Regions from separate parts of the Kitasatospora sp. NPDC092039 genome, predicted to be linked through region 2. Evidence: riboswitches for the same ligand, from Rfam matches in the RefSeq annotation. Region 2 holds a riboswitch; the other holds the start of a gene.
The links. A riboswitch is a leader RNA that binds a small molecule or an ion and turns the genes downstream of it on or off. The one in region 2 is predicted to bind cobalamin.

Region 1 (3,361 bases), on a different contig from region 2:
GGAACGGGGTGCCGCCCTCGACCGCCACCACCCCGTGGTGGATCTCGTAGCCCTCGACCCGCTGCCCGTACGCCTCGCCGACCGGCCGCGCCAGCACCTTCTCGGCGCCGAACCGCACCCGGGTCGGCAGCAGGCCGAGCCCGTCGACGGCGCCCGCCTTCGACTCGACCTCGTCCACGATGGAGTGCGCCAGCATCTGGTAGCCGCCGCAGACCCCGAGGACCGGCAGTCCGGCCGCCGCCCGTGCCTTCAGGGCCGGTTCCAGGCCGCGCTCGCGCAGCCAGGCGAGGTCCGCGACGGTGGCCCGGGTGCCGGGCAGCACCACCAGGTCGGCGTCGGCCAGCTCCTCCGGCCTGGTCGCCCAGCGGACCAGTACGCCCGGCTCCTGCGCGAGCGCGTCCAGGTCGGTGAAGTTGGACAGCCGGGGGAAGCGCACCACGGCCACCCGCAGCACGTCCGCGCCGAGCGGTCCGGGCCCGTCCGTCCGGTCGACCACCGTGGACAGGTCCAGCGAGTCCTCGGCGTCCAGCCAGAGCCCGGGCAGCATCGGCAGGGTGCCCAGCACCGGACGTCCGGTCAGCTCGTGCAGCATCTCCAGCCCGGGCGCCAGCAGCCGGGAGTCGCCGCGGAACTTGTTGACGAACCAGCCCGCCACGTGCCGCTGGTCCTCCGCCGACAGCAGCGCCAGCGTCCCGTACATCGCGGCGAAGACCCCGCCGCGGTCGATGTCCCCGACCACCACCACCGGCAGGGCGGCGGCCGTGGCCAGGCCCATGTTGGCGATGTCGCGGTCGCGCAGGTTGATCTCGGCCGGCGAGCCCGCGCCCTCGCAGACCACCACGTCGTAGCGGCGGCGCAGGTCGGCCAGGCACTCCAGGGCGCGCTCCAGCAGGACGGGCTTGCGCTCGCGGTAGTCCAGCGCGCCCACCTCGGCCACCGGCCGGCCGAGCAGCACCACCTGGCTGCGGCCGTCCGCGCCGGGCTTGAGCAGCACCGGGTTCATCGCCGCCTCCGGCTCCACCCGGGCGGCCTGCGCCTGCATCGCCTGGGCGCGGCCGATCTCGGCGCCGTCGGCGGTGACGAAGGAGTTGAGCGACATGTTCTGCGCCTTGAACGGCGCGACCCGCACGCCCTGGCGGGCGAGCCAACGGCAGATCCCGGCCGTCACCACGCTCTTGCCCGCGTCCGAGGTCGTCCCCGCGACCAGCAGCGCGTTCGTCATGCCCGCCCCCTCCTGCTCAGCAGCGTCCGCAGCAGGACGTGCCCCGCGACCGTCGTACCCAGCGCCAGTGCGCCCACCCGCCGGGAGAGCGCGCAGGCCCGTTCGATGTCGTCCACCGTGACCGGGCGCAGCTCCGCGCCCAGCACCGGCCGGTCCTCCACCCTCCCCCAGGCTTCGCCCGGGGGGCCTCCCATGCCGTACCGCAGCGTCCCGCCCAGCCGCACGCCCACCGCGCCGGCGAACGCCGCCTCGGCCTGGCCCGCGTTCGGGCTCGGGTGAGCGGAGCCGTCGCGCCGCCAGACCCGCCAGGCGGTCCGGGGTTCGGGCGCGGCGGCCACCGTCAGCAGCGCCGTGAGCCGGGCGCCGGGCCAGCCCGCCAGGTCGTCCAGCCGGGCCGAGGCCCAGCCGAACCGGGCGTAGCGCGGCGAGCGGTGGCCCACCATGGCGTCCAGGGTGTTCACGGCGCGGAAGGCCAGCAGTCCGGGGGTGCCGGCCAGGGTGCCCCAGGCCAGCGCGTTCACCACGGCGTCGGCGGTGTTCTCGGCCACCGACTCGACCACGGCCCGGGCGATCTGCTGCCCGTCCAGCGCGCTCGGGTCCCGCCCGCACAGGTGCGGCAGCCGCTCCCGGGCGGCCGCGAGGTCGCCCGCGGCGAGCGAGCGGCCGATGGTGCGCGCCTCCCGGGTCAGCGAGGTGCCGCCGAGCACGGTCCAGGTCGCGGCCGCCGCCAGCGCGGCCCGGCCCAGCGGGCGCCGGCCCACCGTACGGTCCAGGGCGAGCGCGCCCGCCGCGACCGCGCCCACGCACAGCGCCGTGTAGCCGGCGCCGGCGGCGCGGCCGTCGCGCCACAGCCGGCGCTCCAGCCGGGTCGCGGCGCTGCCGAAGACGGCCACCGGGTGGCCCCGGCGGGGGTCGGCGAAGCGGGTGTCGGCGGCGTAGCCCGCGGCGGCGCCGAGCGCGAACGCGGCGGCGCGGGTCAGCGGGCGCGGAGCGGCGGAGGCGGTGGGCGGGGTCATCGGCCGCACGGCGGAAGGCAGCTCGGAGTCCGGCCGGGCGGGGCAGCCTGCATCGCGTGCGTGTCCTCACTCAGGGTCCGCGCCCTGGATCGACGTGACGGGGGCGAGAGTCTCCTGGCTTCCGGGTCGAACGCACTCCCGGAGCCTTCCAGCGGCCGTCGACGGCCCGCCGTGGCGATGTTCCGAGCGTGCTCCCCGGTGACAGTGGCGGGACCGCGCCGGACTTCCACCGGCTTCCTCTCCATGCCTCCGTTTGGCCCCAGGATCCCATCACGGGGCCGAACCGGGAGTCAACCGAGGTCACGGAGGGGTTGGTCACACGCCGGCCCGCTGACACCCCGTGGGATCGCCCGGCACCGGCAGGCGCCGACAGCGGCACCGGCCCGGGCGGTCGCCCTCCCGACCGTCCCCTCCTCGGGTCCGCCCGACCGCCGCCCGGGCGACCCGGACGGCCCATCCGGGTGGCCGCCCGGGCGGGGTGCCGGTGAACTGGTGCTCGAACACCGTCCGGTCCGAGAGCAACAGAGCGGGGAGCGATATGCGTTGGGGAACCGCCGCCGTCGTGGCGGCCGCCGCGGTCGGAGCCACCGCGGCCGGGGCCGCCGTGCTGGTGATCGGCCGTCGGGCCTCCGAGCGGATGGTCCGTCCGGCGCCCGCCGTCCAGGAGTCGGCGCCGGTGGTGGTCCGCGGCCTCGCCCCCGGCCGGGTCACCTTCACCCGCGGCCCCGCGAGCCTGCGCCCCGGCCGCTGGGCGGTCGAGTGGGCGGACGGCGGGCACGCGGTGGTCGAGGAGGTCCTGCACGGCGACGAACGGGGCGTCACCCGTCGGCTGGTCCGCGCCGACCGGGGCACCCTCGCCCCCGGCACCGAAGTCCGCTTCACCCCCCGGGTCCACCTCGGCGACCCCTCCGAGGCGCTCGGCCTGGCCTTCGCCGACACCGCCGCCGACGGCGAGCTCGGCGCGCTGCCCGCCTGGCGGCTCCACGGCAAGCGCGGCACCTGGGTGATCCTGGTGCACGGCCCCGAGGCCGACCGCCAGCAGACCCTCCCGGTGCTCCCCGTGCTCGACCGGCTCGGCCTGCCCGCCCTCGCCGTCACCTACCGCGGTGACCGGGGCGCCCCC
Region 2 (3,361 bases):
GCAGTGGGGCGACTACAGCAACGCCTTCGGCCAGTCCCTCGCCCTGATCGCCCTGCACCGCACCCCCGGCGGCGCCCCCGACGCGGCCGTCGACTTCCTGGCGAACAGCCAGTGCGCGGACGGCGGCTACCCGGTCTCCTTCGGCCAGGCGACCTGTGCCAGCGACCCGGACGCCACCGCGCTGGCCGCCCAGGCGCTCGCCGCCACTGGCCGTGCCGCCAAGGCGAACGGGGGCCTCGGCTGGCTCGTCGCGCACCAGAACGCCGACGGCGGGTTCGCGGCCTCCGGGGCAACCGCCTCCAACGCCAACACCACCGGCCTGGCCACCCAGGCGCTGCTCTCCGGCGGGCGTTACAGCACCGGTCTCAAGGGCTGGAGCCGGCTGGTGAAGTTCCAGCAGGGCTGCTCCGCCGACCCGGCGGTCCGCGGCGCCGTCGCCTACGACGCGTCCGGCTTCAACGCGGGCAACGGTGCCCGGGCCACCGCGCAGGCCGTGCTCGGCCTGGCGGGCGCCCCGCTGGCCACCCTGTCTTCCGCCGGGGCACGCCCGGACGCGCCCACCCTGGCCTGCCCGGCCCCGGCCACCCGCTGAGACGGTGAACCACTGATTCCGCGAGGAGAGTTCCGATGACCGACACCCCCACGCCGGCCCGCCCCGTTCGCCGGATGCTCGGGTCGATCGCCGCCGCGGCGGCCCTCACCGCGAGCCTGCTCGGCGTCTCCGCCGTGCACGCCCCGCAGGCCCAAGCGGCGGCCTGCAGCGGAACCACCGGCGTCACCGTCGTGGTCGACTTCACCGCTGTCGGCGGCGGCATCGAGACCGGCTGCGCGCCCGGCGACCCCGCCAGCGGGCTCGCCGCGCTCACCGGCGCCGGGTTCTCGTACGCCTTCCACCCGCGCTTCCCGGGCTTCGTCTGCAAGATCAACGCACTGCCCGCCACCTGCACCAACCCCACGGGCAACGCCTACTGGTCGTACTGGCACGCCCAGCACGGCGGTGCCTGGTCGTACAGCAATCTGGGCGCGGGCAGCTACAACCCGGCTCCCGGCGACGTCGAGGGCTGGTCCTTCGGCGCCGGCGCTCAGCCGGGCATCACGGCGCCCTGACGTTCGGAAGCGCACGCGTGCCTCGGCCCCTTCCCCGCGCGGGGAAGGGGCAGCGGATCACGGGGCTCAAGCGGTATGGATCTCCGCCATCCGAGCGGTGAGCCAATTGGCCTGACGGATCGTTGACTCGTCCTCAGGCGCCGTGATCTGATGAAACGTTTGTAGCCCTCGGCATTCAGGGGAAGCCGGTCCAACTCCGGCGCTGACCCGCAACCGTGGACCCACCTCGTGTGGGTGAGCCGGAATGCCTGAACCGAGGGCCTGTTCACACAGCACGTGCGTCGTCGCGGACTACGACGCAGTCAGAACGGTCCTTGCCGAGAGTGACCGTCGGCTGCGCCGTGGCCTCCTGCGTCGACCGACCAGGGAGTCTTCGTGAGGGTCAGCAGCGGTAACACACGTCACAGAAGCCGGCACGTCGCGTCCCTGGTCGGGGCCGTCGCGGTCGCAGTCTGCGGCACGGTCCTGATCGGCAACCCCGGGGCCGCGGCCGCCGGCCCACCGAATCCGCCCGCCGGAAGGGCCCCCGACGCGGTCAAGGCCGGTGCGTACCTCACCGACCCGGCCCGGCTCATCGACGGCCGCTACTACGAGGGCTTCCCGGGCTTCGCCGACTTCGGCCTCACGATCGACGGAGCGTACGCCCTCGCTGCTACCGGCACCGACGACGCGGCGCTACGCAAGATCGTCGACTTCCTGGACCAGCAGGGCAAGGACCCCAACGAGCGGACCGTCAACGACTGGACCGCCATCGGCACCGAGTACGCGGGCGGCGGTTCGATCGGCAAGGAGGCGCTGCTCGCCGAGATCGCCGGCCGAAACCCGCGGGCCTTCGGCGGCCACGACCTGATCGCCGCCCTGGACCAGACCGTCTGCGCCAAGGCCGACCAGAACACCGGCTGCGCGGACGCGGGCAACTACACCTACGCCACCTCGGTGTTCTCCCAGGCGCTCGGCATCCTGGCGCAGCTGCGCGCCGACGACGCGGCGAACGCCGCCGCTCCGATCACGTACCTGAAGCGCCTCCAGCACGCGGACGGCTCCTGGCCGAGCCTCATCCCCGCTGCCGGCGACTCCGACGTGGACAGCACGGCCATGGCCGTCATGACCCTGGCCCTCGTGCCCGGGGACGAGGCGGCGCAGGCGGTCGACAAGGGGCTCGGCTGGCTCGCCGCTCGGCAGCTGCCCGACGGCGGCTTCCCCGGTGCGGCCGGCGACTCCACCAACTCGGCCGCGCTCGCAGTCCAGGGCATGACGCTGCGCAAGGCCACCTACGGCGGGCAGATCGCCAAGGCGCTCGACTTCCTCGCCGGCCAGCAGAACGGCGACGGGGGCTTCAACGTCGCCTCCGCCGGGCAGCGAGGCTCGGACGTCCGCGCGTCCACGCAGGTGATCGGCGGTGCCACCGGGATCTCCTTCGGCACGCTGTCCCGGAACCTCGGCGGCACGCCGACCCCGACGGGCACGCCGACCGGGAGCCCTACTGGCACGCCGACGTCGACTCCGACCGGCACGCCGACGGGGAGCCCCACCGGCACGCCGACGTCGACTCCGACCGGCACGCCGACTGGAAGCCCCACGGGGACGCCGTCGGGGACTCCCACCGGCACGCCGAGCCCGACGGGCTCGCCCACCCCCACCGGATCCACTTCGTCCGCCGCCGCTCCCGTGACCAGCGGCGGCCCGACCACCTGGCCGGCCGGCGGCATCGATGCCCCGGCCGGAGGCGGCGGTGCCCCCGCCGAGGGCGTGGCGGCGCGGACCGGTTCCGGCAATCTGGCCAGCACCGGCACCCCGGCCCTGGCCCTGACCGCGGGCGCCGGTCTGCTGACCGCCCTCGGCGCAGTGGCCGTCCTGGTCGCCCGCCGCCGCACCGCGGCCACCCCGGGGCGGCACCGGTGAGCCGGGGGCTCGGCAGCCGGCTCGGTCGGCTGTCCGGGGCGGCGGCGGTGACCCTCGCCCTCGCCTTCGGCGGCGTCGCCGTGGGCGCAGCCCCGGCTGTTGCGGCGCCGTTGCCGATGGATCAGTGCACCACGACCTCCGGGGTCGTACTCGCGGTGGACTTCGGGAAGTGGGGCGGCCCGCTGCTGCGCTCCTGCGGGACCACCCCGACCACCGGCTACGCCCTGCTCAACCAGGGCGGCTGGAAGACTGCCGGCACCGGGCACGACGGCCCGGCGTTCATCTGCCGGATCGGCTACAGCGGCTTCCAGAGCGGCAAGCAGTATCCGACCCCGGACCAGGACAAGTGCGT

Region 1: it holds a riboswitch for cobalamin, as region 2 does, so the genes downstream of both, ACIQI7_RS19125 (cobalamin biosynthesis protein) here and ACIQI7_RS15270 (prenyltransferase/squalene oxidase repeat-containing protein) in region 2, are expected to answer to the same signal.

Annotation. Positions count from the first base shown of each region.
Region 1 is NZ_JBIVSD010000009.1:75,092-78,452, reverse strand. Features, by position in the region: gene ACIQI7_RS19130 (cobyric acid synthase) at 1-1,222, opposite strand, end outside; gene ACIQI7_RS19125 (cobalamin biosynthesis protein) at 1,219-2,238, opposite strand; cobalamin riboswitch at 2,346-2,479, opposite strand; gene ACIQI7_RS19120 (alpha/beta hydrolase family protein) at 2,777-3,361, shown strand, end outside.
Region 2 is NZ_JBIVSD010000006.1:315,859-319,219, forward strand. Features, by position in the region: gene ACIQI7_RS15260 (prenyltransferase/squalene oxidase repeat-containing protein) at 1-592, shown strand, start outside; gene ACIQI7_RS15265 (flagellar hook-length control protein FliK) at 628-1,107, shown strand; cobalamin riboswitch at 1,250-1,376, shown strand; partial or broken gene ACIQI7_RS15270 (prenyltransferase/squalene oxidase repeat-containing protein) at 1,603-3,009, shown strand; gene ACIQI7_RS15275 (hypothetical protein) at 3,006-3,361, shown strand, end outside.